DNA from 2 places in the Promicromonospora sukumoe genome. Region 1 is predicted to be linked to the other one. Evidence: predicted binding sites of a transcription regulator. Region 1 holds the regulator's gene; the other holds the start of a gene.
What was found. Region 1 encodes HrcA, which represses chaperone genes, less so after heat shock. Its sites were predicted from a motif close to TTNGCACTCGNNNNNNNCGAGTGCNAA; they were not measured.
Positions count from the first base shown of each region.

Region 1 (9,017 bases):
CAAGATCGAGTCCACGCTTCACGCCGCCGGCTTCACGACCTACGCGAAGATCGCCGCCGCGAGCGAGGACGAGCTGCGCGCGGCGCTCGCCACGGGCGGCATCACGTTCGCCCCGGCGGCCGCGAGCTGGGCCGACCAGGCCCAGTACCTGGCCGACGGCGACGAGACCGGCCTGCAGGAGTTCCAGGACTACCTCATCGGCGGCCAGGACCGCGCCGCCAAGTTCCGCAAGGACGTCGACTACACGGACGTCGACGAGGTCGAGGGCACCGCGGCCAAGGCCGAGGCGATCGCCGAGGACGAGGCGAAGGCCGAGGCCGCCGAGGCTGACGAGAGCAGCGAGGCCGAGAGCGCCGGGGCCGAGAAGTCTGAGGACGACGAGCCCACGCAGTCCGAGGTGAAGGCATGAACCTGAAGGTCGTGCTCCCGCCGGTGATCATCGTGGTCCTCGGCCTGGGCGCCCTGTCGAGCGTCCAGAACACGGGGTTCCGTGAGCACATCGAGACCACGCTGACGGAGAGCGCGCAGGGGGCCCTCTCCGCCGCGGGCATCGAGGGCGCGGACGTCCGGTTCGCGGGCCGCGACGCCGACGTGACCGCGCCGAGCGACGCGGAGGCGCTGACCGCCGCGGAGGTCGTCGGCGGGGTGACCGGCGTCCGGACCGCCGCGGCCTACGGGCCGGACGGCCTGGTCTCGGGCGAGCCCGGCCCCGCGGAGGCCGCGGAGCCGGCGGAGACCGAGGACGAGACCGACGACGTCACCGACGCCGCGACGGACGCCCTGGCCGACGCGATCGCGTCGCCCGAGGCGAGCGAGGCGACGTCGGGCGACGGGACGAGCGACGACGAGGCGACCGAGGACGAGGCGACGGACGGCGCGACCGACGATGCCGCCGACGACAAGGACGACGACAAGGACGAGCCCAAGCGCGAGCCGACCCGCGAGGAGCGGGAGCAGGCGCAGGAGGACCTCGTCGAGATCCCGAACATCACGTTCGTCACGGACAGCGCCCGGCTGACCAAGGACGGCCGTCGCGTGGTGCGGGAGGCCGCGGAGGTGCTCGCGGAGCACCCGGAGGTCGAGGTACGCGTCGAGGGCCACACCGACTCGGTGGGCAGCGACGAGCACAACCAGCGGCTCAGCGAGCGCCGCGCGGAGCAGGTCGTGGACGAGCTGGTGGACCTGGGCGTCGAGCGCGACCGGCTGACGTGGAAGGGCTTCGGCGAGTCGGACCCGCTGGTCGTCCCGCGCACGTTCGAGGACCTGGAGAAGAACCGCCGCGTGGAGTTCATAGTCCGCAACTGACCCCACTCGTTGAGTGCTGGGTATTTGCGGGTTTCCGGGTCGGAAACCCGCAAATACCCAGCACTCAACTGTTTCGCGTGGGGGTTACCAGCGGCCCAGGCGTTCGCTCAGCAGGGCGATCGCTATCGGGCCCGCCGTGGACGTACGCAGGACGTGGGGGCCTAGGCGGGCCGTGGTGGCGCCCGCCTCCGTGAGCAGGGCGACCTCCGTCTCGGAGATGCCGCCCTCGGGGCCGACGACGAGAAGCAGGGGGCCGGCGTCGGGCAGCGCGACCGACGCGAGGCCGGCCGTCGCCTCCTCGTGCAGCACGACGACGGCGCCGCCCGCCGCGACGACCTCACGGGTCCGGGCGGCGAGCTGCTTGCTGCTCAGCGGCACGTCGACGGCGGGGATGCGCGCCCGGCGGGCCTGCTTGGTCGCGGCCCGCACGGTGCTGACCCAGCGGGCCCGCGACTTCGCCGCGCGGTCGCCGCGCCACACCACGACGGACCGTTCGGCCTGCCACGGGATGATCGCGTCCGCGCCGGTCTCGGTCGCGGCCTCGATGGCCATCTCGTCGCGGTCGCCCTTGGCGAGAGCCTGGACGAGCGTGACGACGACGTCGGGCACAGGCTCGACGTCGGCCTGCTCGACGCGCAGGTGCACCTCGGCGCCCTGCACGCTCTCGACGACGGTCCGCAGGCGGACGCCCGCGCCGTCGACGACGTCGATGCGCTCCCCCGGACCGCGCCGCTGGACCACACCGGCGTGCCGGCCCTCGGCGCCGTCGAGCACGTACACCGCGCCCGCGGCGTACCCGGACAGCGGATGGGCGGCGGACGCCTCCGCGAGAAAGACTGGCGCGCTCATGGCCGCGGGGTCAGCGCCCGCTGAGCTTGTCGCGCAGGCGCGAGAAGACGCCGCCCTGGACCGTCGCGAGACGCGGCTCGGGCCGCTCCTCGCCGCGGAGCGTGGCGAGCTGCTGCATGAGCGCGGTCTGCTCCTCGTCCAGCGACGTGGGCACATGGACCTCGATGTGCACGTTGAGGTCGCCGCGCCCGCTGGAGTGCAGGTGCCCGACGCCCAGGCCCTTGAGGGTCATGACCTGGCCGGGCTGCGTGCCCGGGCGCAGGTCGATCTCCTGCAGGCCGTCGAGGGTGTCGAGCTCGAGCACGGTGCCGAGCGCCGCCGCCGTCATCGGCACCTGGAGGGTGCAGTGCAGCTCGTCGCCGCGCCGCACGAACGTGTCGTGCGCGCGCTCGCGGATCTCGACGTACAGGTCGCCGGCGGGGCCGCCGCCGGGGCCCACCTCGCCCTGCGCGGAGAGCTTGATGCGCGTGCCGGTGTCGACGCCCGCGGGCACGTTCACCGAGATGGTGCGGCGCGACCGCACCCGGCCCTCGCCGGAGCAGTCGGTGCAGGGCTCGGGGATCACGGTGCCGAAGCCGCCGCAGGCGGAGCACGGCTGGTTGGTCATGACCTGGCCGAGGAACGAGCGGGCGACGCGCTGCACGGAGCCGCGGCCCTGGCAGACGTCACAGGTGCGGGCGTGGGTGCCCGGCCGCGCGCCGTCGCCACCGCAGGTGTTGCAGACCACCGCGGTGTCGACCTGGATCTCGCGCTTGGCGCCGAACACGGCCTCGGCGAGGTCGAGGTCGAGGCGCACGAGCGCGTCGTTGCCGCGCCGGGCGCGCGGGACCGGCCCGGTCGGCTGCCCGCCGCCGAAGAAGGTCTCGAAGATGTCCTGGAACCCGAACCCGGCGCCGAAGCCGCCGCCCGCGCCGCCACCGGGGGACGTGGGGTCCACGCCCATGTCGTACTGCTGGCGCTTGTCGGGGTTGGAGAGCACCTCGTACGCGCGCGCGACGTCCTTGAACCGGTCCTCGCCCACGTCGCCGGCCACGTCCGGGTGCAGCTCACGGGCGAGCTTGCGGTATGCCTTCTTGATCTGCTCGGGCGAGGCGTCGCGCGGAACACCGAGAATCTCGTAGTAGTCGGTCACAGGTCTCTCTTCGTGATGAGTTGAGTATCTAGCTGGGCAGCACTCGTGACAGGTAGCGCGCGACGGCGCGCACCGCGGCGATGGTGCCCGGATAGTCCATACGGGTGGGGCCGATCGAGCTCAGGATCGCGACGGTGTCGCCGTCGGACGAGCCGTAGCCGGACGTGACGACGGAGGTCTCCGCCAGTCCCGCCAGCCGGTTCTCGTGGCCGATGCTCACCGCCACCCCGGCGTCGTCGGTCATGTCGGTGAGGAGACCGAGCAGGACGACCTGCTCCTCGAGCGCCTCCAGGACGGGCCGCAGCCCCTGCTCGAACCGCATGCTCGACCGCGCCAGGTTGGCCTGGCCGGTCAGCACGATGCGTTCCTCGCTCTCCTCGCCGAGCGCGGCGGTGACCACCTCGGCCACGGCGGTCGCCAGCGGCCGGTGCTCGGGCGCCATGGCCTCGGCGACGCCGGCGAACGCGTCGCCGATGTCGGCGAGGCGGCGGCCGGCGGTCGCGGCGTTCAGGCGGGCGCGCAGCTCGCCGAGCGTCCCGTCGTCCAGGTCGACGGGGACGTCGAGGAAGCGCTGCTCCACCCGGCCGGTGTCCGTGATGACGACGACGAGGAGCCGGCCCTCGGCCGTGGGCACGAGCTCCAGGTGCCGCAGCCCGGACCGGCGCAGCGACGGGTACTGCACGACGGCGACCTGCCCGGTGAGCTGGGCGATGAGCCGCCCGGCGCGCGCCACGACGTCGTCCAGGTCGACGGCCTGGGACAGGAACGTCTCGATGGCGCGCCGCTGGGGCACGGACAGGGGCCGCACCTCCGCGAGCTGGTCGACGAAGAGGCGGTAGCCCTTGTCGGTGGGGATGCGACCGGCGGACGTGTGGGGCTGGGCGATGAGCCCGGCCTCCTCCAGTGCCGCCATGTCGTTGCGCACGGTGGCGGGCGATACGCCGAGCTGGTGGCGCTCCGTCAGGATGCGCGAGCCGACGGGTTCACGCGTGCGGACATAGTCCTCCACGATCGCCCGCAGGACATCGAGCCTGCGTTCCTCGCTCACCGCGCTCACCTCCGTCCCCAGGTAGAACGTCCGGGACGTGTACCCGGGTTCCGGCCCGCTCTCCGACACTGCCTTCCAGCACTCTCACCGACCGAGTGCCAATCCTACGCGGCGTGCGCGACCGGCCGGGTCCCCGACCCGCCGCACGGCGGCGCCGCCCGTACCGCACACCCGGTCCTGCCCGGCAGAACCCGCCGCTGACCTGCGCGTCCTACCGTTCGCCGACGGCTGAGCACCGAGCATAGGGCGATGCCTTAGGCGCGCCCAGCCCGTGGCACGAACCCGTCGCGAAAGATGCGGCGACCGCCCGATCCGGGCGACGTACCTCACAGACAAACCTGGAATCACCGCCGGCGAGTGGCCGGGGCGACACCAGGAGGAACCACCATGTTCGGCTTTTCGGACTACGCCGAGTACCGCCGCAACGAGCGGGAGCTCGACCAGCGCAACGAGCGGGCCCGCATGGCCCGCGAGCAGAAGGACGCCGCCCGCCGGCAGGCCGCCGCTCGGCGCACCGCCGAGCGCGCGAGCCGAGCCAAGGCGGCCGACGCCATCCGCCCGCGCGCCGCCTGACCGTGCCGGGCACCGCGCAAACCCCGCCCCCCTCGTTGAGTGCTGGATATTCGCCCTGGATGACACTCCGGAGGGGCGAATATCCAGCACTCAGCGAGGGGGGCGACCTAGGCTCACCGGGTGGTCGACGAACGGTATGGGTCCGACGTGCTCTCCCCCCAGTTTCCCGGCGCGCAGCGAGGGCGGCGGCCGACGTCGCAGCCCACGCCCGCCGAGCTGGGCCTCGTGGTCGAGGAGGTCGAGACGGGCTGGGTGGGCGCGATCGTGCGCGTCGAGAAGTCGGGCGGCATGCACGTCGTCGTCCTGGAGGACCGGCGCGGCCGCACCCGCACCTTCCCGCTCGGCCCGGGGTTCTGGGTCGAGGGCAAGCCCGTCGTGCTCACCGCGCCCGTCGTGAACCGCGCCCCCGCGCAGCCCACACGCACGGCCTCCGGCTCCGTCGCGGTGCACGGCGCCCGCGCGCGCGTGGCCCGCGGCAGCCGCATCTGGGTCGAGGGCAAGCACGACGCCGAGCTCGTGGAGAAGGTCTGGGGCGACGACCTGCGGGTCGAGGGCGTCGTCGTCGAGATGCTCGACGGCGTGGACCACCTCGCCGAACGCCTCGCCGAGTTCGGGCCCGACGCCGAGCGCCGGGTCGGCGTGCTGGTGGACCACCTGGTGCCCGGCTCGAAGGAGCAGCGGCTCACCGACGAGGCGCTGCGCACCGTCCCGACGGGCACCGTCCTGGTGCTGGGCCACCCCTATGTGGACGTGTGGCAGGCGGTGCGCGCCGAGCGGCTCGGGCTGGAGCGCTGGCCCGTGATCGACCGCGGCACCGAGTGGAAGCTCGGCATCCTGCGTTCCCTGGGTTGGCCTGCGGAGACGCAGGCAGACGTCGCCCGTGGCTGGCAGCGCATCCTGGGCACCGTGCGCGACTTCCGGGACCTCGATCCCGCCCTGCTGGGACGTGTCGAAGAACTTATCGATTTCGTGACCATCTCGTAAGGCGCAGCCTCTACGGTTGGGCATATGTCCGAAAACCCGCAGGAGCCGCAGTCTCCTCAGCAGCCCGGCCCGGCGCCGCAGCAGCCGACGCCCGGCCCCGCAGCCCCGCAGCCGCAGGACGGCCCCGCCTACGGGACGCCCAACCCGCAGCCCGGGCAGTCGCCCTACCAGGGTCCCCCGCAGGCGGGCCCCGCCTACAGCGGCCAGTACCAGCCGCAGCCGCTCACGCCGTCGGACGAGCGCATGTGGACCGTGCTGGCCCAGGTCGGCCCGTTCCTCCTGTCGTTCATCGCGCCCCTGGTGATCTGGCTGGTCCTCAAGGACCGCAGCCGGTTCGTCGACCAGGAGGCCAAGGAGTCCCTGAACTTCCAGATCACCATGGCCATCGCGCAGGTCGCCGCCGCGATCATCACCGGCATCACGTTCGGTATCGGCGGGATCGTGTACCTGGCGTTCATCGCCGCGATCGTGTTCATGATCCTGGCGGCCGTCGCCAACGGTAAGGGCGCGCCCTACCGCTACCCGGTGAACATCCGCTTCATCAAGTAGGACCAGCGCGACGCAGAACGACCATGCACCTGCTGCCGGCCGGAGTCCGGGACCGGCAGCAGGTGCATGGTCGTTCTTGTGTCTCGCGACCGTGTCGCGAGCGTCTCGCGGCCGGGCGTCAGGCCACGGCGGGGCCCGCCGGGGCGGGACCGGCCGGCGCGGGGCCGGCCCCGATGGCCGCGACCGGGCCGCCGGTGAGCCGGCGGAACGCGAAGGCCAGCGTCAGCAGCGAGAGCGGGATGGTGACGAACAGGCCCACGAGGCAGACCAGGGCACCGACGATGTTGATGCCCAGGAGCGCGAGCTCGAGCAGGAACACCGAGCCGAAGTTCTTCCCCACCAGGCGGAACGATCCGGTCAGCGCGTCCCAGGCGTTCAGGTTGCGGTCGACCACGTTGTGGTAGGTGAACGGCGCGAAGATCGCCAGGGCGATGAGGCCCAGGCCGCACAGCAGCACGCCCACGAAGCCCGCCACCAGGAGCAGCAGCGCCGTCAGGATGATCATCGGGTAGCTGTTGACCTTGAAGAGCGTGCCCCAGGTCGCCTTCTCGCCGGAGGCCTCACGCAGCGCGGCGTTGATCCCGAGGGCGCCGAGCACGGAGTTGATCAGCGAGCCGACGAGCCCGAGCAGCGAGCTGCCGAACGACACCCCGTTCGCGGTGGAGCTGCTGATGTCGCCGCGCATCGCGGCCTGGTTGATCTCCTGGTAGTCGCCGAAGTTTCCGGCGTTGAAGATCGCGCTCACGGCAAACGAGAGCAGGATGAACAGCACCCAGAACAGCCAGTTCCCCGTGAACCGCTTCCACCCGTAGCTCAGCGCCTCGCCGACGGCGAACGGCGCGGACGGCTGCGTCCCGTAGCCCTGACCGGCGTACGCCGGCGGCTGGCCCGCGCCACCGTAAGGGGGCGGCTGCGTGGCGCCGCCGTAGGGCGGCGGCTGTGCGGGACCCGGCTGCGCGGGCACACCCGGCTGCGCGGGGCCGGCCGGCTGGGCCGGACCCGCCGGGTCCTGGGGCGGCGTCGGGCCGCCGGCACTCGATCCGTACGGGTTCTGCGGCGGCGTGGGACCGCCGGAGCTCGGCTCGTACGGGTTCTGCGGAGTGTTCTCGCTCATGGGCTCCCCTAGGTCATGCGTCAGTGTCCGTAGCCACCTTCACCTTTTCTCCGCATGTCCGCATGTGCAATTGCCGAGTTGTTACCAGCGGGTCAGGACCGGACCGTCTCGCCGGTCCACCGCTGGACCAGATACGCCCCCACCAGCAGCATCACCGGGGCGACCACGACGAGGCCGATCCCGCACGTGAAGATCGACGCGATCGCCAGCCCGGCGAAGATCCCGAAGACGCCGAGCGCCGTCCCCAGGTGGGAGAGCACCAGGCCGACGCCGCCCCCGAGCGCCCGGCCGAAGCCCACCCGCCGCAGCAGCAGGAAGGGCACCGGGAGCAGCAGCAGTGTGCAGACCGCCTGGATCAGCCCGCCCACCACGGGCACGGCGGCGCTGACGAAGCCGATCACCCCGGCGAGCAGCGCGTACGCCAGCAGGCCACCGAAACCGCGCAGGAAGAAGAAGTCCCTGATCCGGACCGTGCGGGTGCGGGTCGCCGCGAGGGCGCCCGCGTACAGGAGGGCCTGCAGCAGGAAGGTGATCGCGGTCCCCGCCGCGCCCAGCGCCTTGGCCTCCAGCGTCTGGCCGGCGGCCTGCGCGGCGTCGAGCGCGGCCTGGTCGGTGGAGTTCATCAGCCCGTCCAGGGTGGACGGGCTGAACAGGAGGACCACCGCGATCTGCGCCGCGCCGAGCGCCAGGCTCATCAGCACCCAGGTGCCCCAGCTCGCGCCGAATGCGCCCCAGGCCCAGCCCCAGGCCCGGCCGATGGTGGGGGGCGCGTCGTCGGGGCGGGGCTCCGGCTCCGCCTCGACCGGCCTCAGGGCCAGGGGCTGCTGGGGCGGCGCGGCCTGTTGCTGGAAGCCGCCGTGCGGATACTGCGGGGGCTGGTAGTCCGGCCGCCCGTAGGGGTTGGCGGGGCGGCCGTACGGGTCACGCGGGCCGTACGGGTCCAGCGGCTGGCCGGCCTGGCCGCTCTGCGGGACCTGGCCGTACGGGTCCTGCTGCGGCTGCTGGCCGTAGGGCTGCTGCTGGCCGTGAGGCTGTCCGTGGGGAGGCTGTCCGTAGGGCGGCTGTCCGGGAGAGGAGTCCTGCGGGTGCCAGCCGCCATAGGTGTTGCTCATGCGCGTGCCCCTTGTCAGGCGGGACCGAGCCGCCTCCGTAACGGTATGAACAGCACAAGATATCGACGATTTCACCAGGCACGCAAACAAACGAAAAAGCCCTCGTACGCGAGAAAGCGCAAGGAAAAGGGCGGGGAAATCAGGCCGTCAGATCGCGCACGACGGCGTCCGCGAGCAGCCGCCCGCGCCGCGTCAGCAGGGCGCGCGGGGGCACCCCGCCCGCGCCGACGGCGGCGTGCCCGTCGAGCAGCCCCCGGGCCACGAGTCCCGCCACCGCGGTGCGGCCGGGCGCCGAGAGCACGCCGAGGTCCAGCCCCTCGCGCAGCCGCACGCCGAGCATGACGCGCTCCA
Region 1 is NZ_JACGWV010000002.1:24,360-33,376, forward strand. Features, by position in the region: gene FHX71_RS30120 (helix-hairpin-helix domain-containing protein) at 1-409, shown strand, start outside; gene FHX71_RS17350 (OmpA family protein) at 406-1,305, shown strand; gene FHX71_RS17355 (16S rRNA (uracil(1498)-N(3))-methyltransferase) at 1,390-2,154, opposite strand; gene dnaJ (molecular chaperone DnaJ) at 2,165-3,286, opposite strand; gene hrcA (heat-inducible transcriptional repressor HrcA) at 3,315-4,334, opposite strand; gene FHX71_RS17370 (hypothetical protein) at 4,722-4,907, shown strand; gene FHX71_RS17375 (DUF3097 domain-containing protein) at 5,028-5,891, shown strand; gene FHX71_RS17380 (DUF4870 domain-containing protein) at 5,916-6,440, shown strand; gene FHX71_RS17385 (DUF2189 domain-containing protein) at 6,559-7,554, opposite strand; gene FHX71_RS17390 (hypothetical protein) at 7,647-8,666, opposite strand; gene hemW (radical SAM family heme chaperone HemW) at 8,806-9,017, opposite strand, start outside.

Region 2 (9,017 bases), on a different contig from region 1:
GAAGCCCGGCACCGCCCCGGCGGCCGCACCCTGACGATCCGCGGCGGGGACAGCGAGACCGACCTCGACGGCGTGCGGCAGACCGCCCGGTTCGCCGACGGCGTCTACATGAACGCCGGCGCGGGCCGGATCGCGCAGTGGATGGTCACCCTCGACTACATCCGCGAGCTCGGTGTGCCCTACGAGGTCTTCACGAACGCGAACGCCGACGCCTACCTCTACAACGAGCGGTCCGGCGCGACGCCGGGGAACCCCGTCCGCTACCGGACCGCCAAGGCGGACGTCTTCGGGTACACCTCCGAGCTGCTGCAGCACGCCGCCGACCAGGGCGCGCTGGACCAGAAGCTGACCGCCGCGGACAAGGAGAACCTGCGCACCTTCCTGCGCAGCTGGGGCTCGCTCAAGTCCGACGGCACGTACACCGGCGGCAGCAACCGCGGCTACGAGGTCTACCCCTCGGCGTGGAACGAGCACGGCACGCCCCTGCCCGGCCCGGGCACGGTCTCCGAGGTGCTGGCCTCGAAGGTGGGCCAGTACTTCCCGTTCGAGATCAACTGGGAGCAGTCGATGCTCATGTTCCAGCCCAAGGGCGGCATGGACACGACCTACAAGTACCTGGTGCGGGCCATCGGCAACCAGAACGTGCACTTCGAGTCGCCCGTCACCGGCGTCGAGAACACGAGCCGCGGGGTCAGGGTCACCTACACGCCGAAGAACGGCCGGCCGCGCCAGGTCGAGGCGGACTTCGCGGTGGTCGCGGCGCCCGCCGGCCTCATGCGCCGCTGGGACACCAACTGGGGTCCGGCGGTCGACGCCGCCCTCGGCGAGTTCTCGGTCGGCTCCCCCGCGGGCAAGATCGGCCTGCAGTACCGGTCGAGGTTCTGGGAGGACGACCACCGGATCTTCGGCGGGATCACCGAGACCGACATGGACCTCGCCCACGTCTGGTACCCGTCGTACGGGTACGGCGAGCGGAAGGGCCTGGTCGTCGGCTACTACAACACCGGCACCAATGCCCGCACGTACGCCGACCTGGCACCGAAGCAGCGCGAGCTGCGCGCCGTCGAGCAGGGCGTGAAGATCCACGGGGAGAAGTACCGCACCGAGCTGGAGAGCTCGTTCTCCATCGCGTGGCACAAGGTGCCCTACATCGAGGGTGCCTGGGCCTACCCGAACACCTCGTCGGCCGGTTTCCGGCTGCTGCAGGAGGGCGCGGGCAACGTGTACTTCGCGGGCGACTGGATGTCCGAGGTCTCCGCGTGGCAGCACGGCGCGTTCTGGTCGGCCCGCTACGCGGTGCAGGCCCTGCACCAGCGCGTCATGTCGAGCTGACCTGGCATCGACCCCCCAACGTGTCAGACCCACAGGTCACTCGGGTGACCTGTGGGTCTGACACGTGGTGCGGGTTCGACGGAAGAGTCAGAAGCCGCTGTAGTTCGGCGCCTCGACCGTCATCTGCACGTCGTGCGGGTGGCTCTCCTTGAGCGACGCCGACGTGATGCGGACGAACCGGCCCTCGGCCTGCAGCTCGGGGACGGTCCGCGCACCGGTGTAGAACATCGTCTGGTGCAGACCGCCGATGAGCTGGTGCGCCACGGTGGCCAGCGGGCCCTTGTAGGCGACCTGGCCCTCGATGCCCTCGGGCACGATCTTGTCGTCGCTGGTGACCTCGGCCTGGAAGTACCGGTCCTTGGAGTAGGACTTCTTGCCGCGCGAGGACATGGCGCCCATCGAGCCCATGCCGCGGTAGGTCTTGAACTGCTTGCCGTTGACGAGCACCAGGTCGCCCGGGGTCTCCTCGCAGCCCGCGAACAGCGAGCCCAGCATCACGGACTCGGCGCCGGCCACGATGGCCTTGCCGATCTCGCCCGAGTGCTTGAGGCCGCCGTCGGCGATGACGGGCACGCCCGCCGGCTTGCAGGCGAGCGACGCCTCGTAGACCGCGGTGATCTGCGGCACGCCGACGCCGGTCACGACGCGGGTGGTGCAGATGGAGCCCGGTCCGACGCCGACCTTCACGGCGTCGGCCCCGGCGTCGACGAACGCCTGCGCGCCCTGGCGCGTGGCGACGTTGCCGCCGATGACCTGGACGTCCTTGGTGGCGGGGTCGGTCTTGAGGCGCTTGACCATCTCGATCAGCATGCGCACGTTGCCGTGCGCGGTGTCGGCCACGAGCACGTCCACGCCGGCGTCGATCAGGGCGGTGGCACGCTGCCACGCGTCACCGAAGTAGCCGATCGCGGCGCCGACCATGAGGCGGCCCTGGCTGTCCTTGGACGAGTTCGGGAACTGCTCGGACTTCACGAAGTCCTTGACCGTGATGAGCCCCGTGATGCGGCCGTCGGGGTCGATCAGCGGCAGGCGCTCCAGCTTGTGCTTGCGCAGCAGCAGCGTGGCGTCGTCCCGCGAGATGCCGGACGGGCCGGTGATCAGCGGCTGCGGCGTCATCACCTCGTCCACCTTGGTGGTGGCCCACTCGGCGACGGGCGTGAAGCGCAGGTCGCGGTTGGTGACCATGCCGATCAGCTTGTTCTCGGTGTCGACGACCGGGAAGCCCGAGATCCGGAACTGGCCCGCGAGGGTGTCGAGCTCCTCGAGCGTGGCGTCCGGGCCGATCGTGACGGGGTTCGTGATGATGCCGGTCTGCGTCCGCTTCACGAGGTCGACCTGGGTCGCCTGGTCCTCGATCGAGAGGTTGCGGTGCAGTACGCCGAGGCCACCCTGACGCGCCATGGCGATCGCCATGGCCGACTCGGTGACCGTGTCCATCGCCGCTGAGATCAGCGGGATCTTGAGCGAGATCTCGCGCGTCAGGCGAGACGTCGTGTCGATGTCCGACGGCGCCAGGTCGGAGTAACCCGGCAGCAGCAGGACGTCGTCATAGGTGAGCCCGAGGAAACCGAACGGGTCGCCCGGCGAGGTCTGGTCCGTCATGCAGCAAGTCTACGGCCGCCGCGACCGCAGATCTCGGCCGGGCAGTGGTACCGGCCCGAGGCGTGCGTCACCTCGCCTTGATGACGGCGAGCACCTCGTGCAGCAGGCCGGTGAACGAGCGCACCCGCTGCACCGTCGGCCCGAAGGGCAGCTCGGTGGCGGCGGCGTCGGCCCGCAGGCCCACGAAGATCGGCAGCTCCGGGTAGCTCTCGTTCACCGCGTGCACGACGTCGAGGTCCGGCTTGTTTTGCGTGGTCGCCAGCACGACCGCCGTCGGGCGGACCATGGTGACCAGCTCGACCGAGCGGTGGGTGCTCGCGGGACCGGTGACGATGCGCGCCATCGAGCCCTGGGCGGCCAGCGCCGCGGCGAGCGCGTGCGCCGAGAGCGGCACGACCTCGTCGGGGGCGGCGAACACCAGGACGATCTTGCGCATCCGGCTCGGGTGGTTGGCCGGCGGGCCGCCCGCCTCGACCATGACCCGCTCGAACTCCTCGATGTAGTGGCGGAGCGCGCGCAGGGCGGACGTCGCCAGCACCACCTCGGGCATCTCGCCCGGGCCCGCGAGGACCGTCCGCTCGGACAGCCGGAGCCAGGCCGGCTCGACGAGCTCGGTCCACCAGGTGGCGGGGTCGCCGTCCGGGCCGAGCACGAGCAGGTTGTCGCAGGCGGTCCGGCTGTACGCGAGGGCGGCGTCGACCAGGGCGGACACCCGTCCCGACGTCGGCGCCGGGGAGGCGGCCGACCGTGGGCCGCCGGGCGAGGCCGGGGCCCCGCCGCCGGTGGCGCCGCCGGGCAGGGCGCGCAGACGGGCACGGCCGCGGGGTTCCTCGGCCCGCTCGCCGCCCGGCGCCGGCGCGGGGTCGTCGTCCTCGTCCGTGTCGGCGGCCAGGGGGTCGTCGGTCTCGTCGTCGAGCTCGTCGTCGGCCTCGTCGTCCGGCACCTCGACGGTGCCGAGGAACTGCTCCTCGAAGTCCTCGTCGGCGTCGTCCGCCTCGCCCTCGACCTGCACCGCGGGCAGCGCCGGAGCGGTCCGGGTGGCGACCTCGAGCTCCGCGTCCCCCGCCTCGACGGCGGCACGGGCGGCGTCGACCGGGGCCACGCCCTCGAGGGTCAGCCGGCGCATCACGAGGAGCCGGGCGACGTCGTCCGGCGTGTAGCGGCGGTGTGATCCAGCGGTGCGGCCCGACGGGCCGAGGCCGTACCGCCGGTCCCAGGTACGCAGGGTCGCGGGAGCGACCCCGAGGCGCCGCGCGACGGCGGCGACAGCCAGTCCGGGGCTGGATGTACGTGACCCGCCCGAGTTCTGGGCGGGTCGCGAAGAAGTCATGGACTCGATTCTGCCGACCCGGCGGTCTCCGCGCCACTGCGAAACCCGGCGTGCCGCCGATCTAGGTGGATTTCGGTTCACATACATACAAAGCAGGTCAGTGCCGACCGGCTTCCCGCTGACCCGATTCAGTCCGCATGGCGCGAAATTGCCCCTTGAACAACTTCTGCACAACTTGTAGGTTGTTCGCCATGACGGAGATCTCGAGGCTTCCCGGTCCTGTGATGGAACTGTGGGAATGGCAGTACCAGGGCGCGTGCCGCGACGCGGACGACACCCTCTTCTTCCACCCCGAGGGTGAGCGCGGGTCGACCCGCCGCCGGCGCGCCGAGGCCGCCAAGGCGATCTGCCGCTCCTGCCCCGTGATGATGCAGTGCCGCGAGCAGTCGCTCCGCGTGCGCGAGCCGTACGGCGTGTGGGGCGGGCTCAGCGAGGACGAGCGCTCGGCGATCCTCGCCGGCAAGTCCGTCTCCGCCTGACCCGTTGCGCACCCGCTGCACAACTTCTGACGCGTAGCGCGTCATGCCCGTCTGACGCATGCCCTCCTCGACGCCGAGGCAGCGGCATCCCCGCCGAGCCGCCAGCCCGCGGTGACGCGGCGGAACACGTCGGCGCGCGACGTGGACGAAGCGAAGGCCCCGCACCGGACGGTGCGGGGCCTTCGTCTGTCTGACGTGGGCTGGGATCAGCCCACGACCACCGCGAGGACGTCGCGGGTCGAGAGCACCAGGTACTCCTCGCCCGCGTACTTGACCTCGGTACCGCCGTACTTGGAGTAGATCACCTTGTCACCGACGGCGACGTCCAGCGGCACACGGTTGCCGTTGTCGTCGATGCGGCCCTGACCCACGGCCAGGACCTCGCCCTCCTGGGGCTTCTCCTTGGCGGTGTCCGGGATGACCAGGCCGGAAGCGGTCGTGGTCTCGGCTTCGAGAGCCTTGACGACGATCCGGTCCTCGAGCGGCTTGATGGGGACCGACACGTCGGACCTCCTCTTTCGTGAGCGGATCGACTGATCAGCTGCGTGGTTGACTTAAGGGGCTCGAACGTTCGACGGTCCGCCGTCGTCGCGGGTGCCGGCGGGCACGAACGTCTGGGTCCTCCGCCGCGAGGCCCCGTTACCGAGATCCGCGGCGATGAACAACCCCAAATCTAGGTCGGCATTAGCACTCGGTCAAGGCGAGTGCCAATCGCGTGGAGTGGCTCACACGCCGCACGAGCGACATGCCGTCCGAACGTCGAAATCTCGCCATCTCGGCCAAAAGGTTCCGTCGGGCTACTCGTCACGACCTGGACAAACGTGGAAAGATCTTCCCATGGATGCGGCGATTCTGAGCAAACTCCTCAGCTCCGACGGCTGGGCTCTGCTTGCGGCTCTCCCGCCGTACGACGAGCGCGACGCCATGAAGACGGTGACGACCCTGCGCTCGCAAGGCGTCCCGGCGGACCTCGCGGCCGCCGTGGTCACCCAGTCCCGGCTGCGCGCCCGGGCGCGGGCCAAGTTCGGTGACTTCGCCGACGGGATGCTCTTCACCGCGCACGGCCTGGAGCAGGCCACGCGGCTGCTCGTCGCGGCGCTGCACGCCCGGCGGTACCTCGACGCGGGCGTCACGGCCCTCGCCGACCTCACCTGCGGGATCGGCGCCGACTCGCTCGCGTTCGCCGGGACGGGGCTCCGCGTCGTCGCCACCGACCTCGACGAGTGCACCGCCGCCATCGCGCGGTGGAACCTGCGCCACTTCCCCGAGGCGGACGTGCGGCACGCCGACGGCCTCTCGCTCGACCTGCGCGCCGAGGGCATCGAGGGTGTCTACGCCGATCCCGCCCGGCGCGTGCGCGGCGGGCAGGGCGGCCGCAGCCGCCGCATCTTCGACCCGCGGGCCTACGAGCCGCCGCTCGACGCCGTGTGGGCCCTGCGCGAGACCGTGCCCGCCGTCGGCATCAAGGTGGGGCCGGGCATCGCGCACGAGGGCCTGCCCGACGACGCCGAGACGCAGTGGGTCTCCGTCAACGGCGACGTGGTCGAGGTCGGGCTGTGGTTCGGCCCGCTCGCGCCCGACGGCCCCGGGCGCTCGGCGCTCGTCCTGCGCACCTTCACCGACGACGACGGCAAGGAGCACACCCTCAGCCGCACCGTGCGCGGCACGGGCGTGGAGCCCGACGTCGGCCCCGTCGGGCAGTACCTCTACGAGCCCGACGGCGCCGTCATCCGCGCGGGGCTCGTGGGCGAGGCGGCCGCCGAGCTGGGCGGGCGCCTCGTGGACCCGACCATCGCCTACGTCACCACCGACGAGGCCGCCGCACTCCCGTCCGCCAGGCCCGTCGACGCCGCGGGCGCGCCGGCGCCGGTCGCCACCGGCTACCGGGTGCTCGACACGATGCCGTTCGGCCTGAAGCGGCTCAAGTCCTACCTCCGCGACCGGAACGTCGGCCGCATCACGATCAAGAAGCGGGGCACCGCCGTCGTGCCCGAACAACTTCGCAAGCAGCTCGTGCTCACCGGAACCGAGGAGGCGACGATCGTGCTCACCCGTGTGTCAGGCAACCAACAGGTGCTCCTCGTCGAACCCCTGGGAGCCGTATGAGCTCGCCGGCCAGGCTCGGCTTCGGCGAGTCCCCGCGGTCGACCGTGGGGCTCGAGTGGGAGATCGGGCTCGTGGAGCCCGGCACCGCCGACCTGTGCCAGGCAGGTCCGGAGGTGCTTGAGGCGCTCGCGCGCGACGGCGGCAACCAGCGGAACGGCCCCGGGGGCCTCGCCCCGCACGTCACGGGCGAGTACATGAAGAACACCATCGAGCTGGTCAGCGGCGTGGGCCGGACCGTGGCCGAGGCCGGCGCCGACCTCACCACCGCGCTCGACCGCGTGCGGTCGGTGACCGATCCCCTCGGCCTCGACCTCATCGGGGGCGGCACGCACCCGTTCGCGCGGGCCGCCGACCAGGAGATCGGCGAGAAGGAGCGGTACGCCCGCATCCGCGAGCGCACCGGGGTGTGGGGCGCGCAGCTGATCATCTGGGGGCTGCACGTCCACGTCGGCATCGAGCACCGGGACAAGGCGCTGCCGCTGATGCGGGGCATGCTCAAGTACTTCCCGCACCTGCAGGCCCTGTCGGCCGGCTCGCCGTACTGGGCGGGCGAGCACTCGGGGTACGCCTCGAACCGGTCGCTGCTGTTCCAGCAGATCCCGAGCTCCGGCCTGCCGGTCGCGTTCCGCACCTGGGAGGAGCTGGAGGCGTACGCGGGCGACATGCTGCACATCGGCGCGGTCGAGGCGTTCAACGAGGTGCACTGGGACATCCGGCCGTCGCCGACGTTCGGCACGCTCGAGGTGCGGGTCTGCGACGGGCCGACCAACCTCACGGAGGCCCTCGCGCTCGGCGCGCTGGTGCACTGCCTCGTGGAGCACCTGTCCACACAGCTCGACCAGGGCCGGGACCTGGTCGAGCTACCGCCCTGGTACGTGGCCGAGAACAAGTTCCGCTCGGCCCGCTACGGGCTGGACGCCACGGTGATCCTCGACGCGCACGGCAACCAGGGGCCGGTCGTCGACGCGATCGGCAAGCTGCTCGTGGAGCTGGAGCCGGTCGCGCACCGCCTGGGCTGTGCGGCGGAGCTGGCCGGGGTGCGGGACATCCTGGTCACCGGGCCGTCCTACCTGCGGCAGGAGCGGGTCGCCGCGGCGCACGACGGCGACCTGGTGCCCGTGGCGCGCGCCATGATGGCGGAGATGCGGGCGGGGAGGCCGCTGCCCGGCTGACCCGCGTCAGATGACCTGCGCGGCGTCGTCGAAGCCCAGGCGCGGGGCGCGGGGGCGGGTGGTGTCGGCGCCGTCGGCCACGCTGACGTTGACGACGAGGAAGCCCTTCCAGCCGTTCTCGGCGAAGAACTCGGCGTCGATCTGGTCGTAGGTCCCGTGCATGGGGCCGGCGGCCAGGCCCGCGGCCCGCAGGCCGACGATCAGGTAGCCGGCCTGGAGCAGGGCGCTGGTGCGGGCCATCTCGGCGCGCGCCCCGGCGTCGCCGGCGAACATGTCGCGCGCGCCCGGGTTGTGCGGCATCAGGACGTCCATGTGCTCGTGGAAGTCGGTGTCGTACGCGAGCACGAGGGTGACGGGGGCGTTGGCGACGCGCTCCCGGTTGCCCTCCGGGACACGCTCGACGAGGCGCTGCCGGGCCTCCGGCGTGCGGACCACGAGCATGCGCAGCGGGCTGGTGTTCATCGCCGTCGGGCCCCACTTGACGAGGTCGTAGACGGCGGCGAGCTGCTCGTCGGTCACCTCCGCCTCGGCGAAGGTCGTCACGGTCCGCGCGGTGCGGAACAGGCGGTCGGCGGTGGCGTCGTCGATGGCGAGGACGGGAGCCTCAAGAACGGTGTCGGTCATACGCGCGACAACAAGGTTGCCCCGAGCGATAGTTCCAGATTCAACCGTGACGTCGCGCACGTCGGCGCGTCACACCGCCACGGTTCCACGCCCATCGGCCCCGAAGAACTAGGCTGGAGCACATGGCAGATCCACTGGTGCTCGGTATCGAGACCTCCTGCGACGAGACCGGCGTCGCGCTGGTCCGCGGAAACGACCTGCTGGTCGACGCGGTGGCCAGCTCGATGGAGGAGCACGCTCGCTACGGCGGCATCATCCCGGAGGTCGCCAGCCGCGCCCACCTCGAGGCGATGATCCCCACGATCCAGAAGGCCCTGGGCGAGGCCGACGTCGACCTGTCCGAGGTCGACGCGATCGCGGTCACCGCCGGCC
Region 2 is NZ_JACGWV010000003.1:732,169-741,185, reverse strand. Features, by position in the region: gene FHX71_RS27375 (flavin monoamine oxidase family protein) at 1-1,332, shown strand, start outside; gene guaB (IMP dehydrogenase) at 1,420-2,934, opposite strand; gene FHX71_RS29585 (MerR family transcriptional regulator) at 3,002-4,264, opposite strand; gene FHX71_RS27360 (WhiB family transcriptional regulator) at 4,456-4,743, shown strand; gene groES (co-chaperone GroES) at 4,950-5,246, opposite strand; gene FHX71_RS27350 (class I SAM-dependent methyltransferase) at 5,581-6,849, shown strand; gene FHX71_RS27345 (glutamate--cysteine ligase) at 6,846-8,021, shown strand; gene FHX71_RS27340 (malonic semialdehyde reductase) at 8,028-8,645, opposite strand; gene tsaD (tRNA (adenosine(37)-N6)-threonylcarbamoyltransferase complex transferase subunit TsaD) at 8,768-9,017, shown strand, end outside.
Region 2: a site for HrcA is predicted at 5,428-5,454, ahead of groES (co-chaperone GroES). Genes of this name have one in related genera too.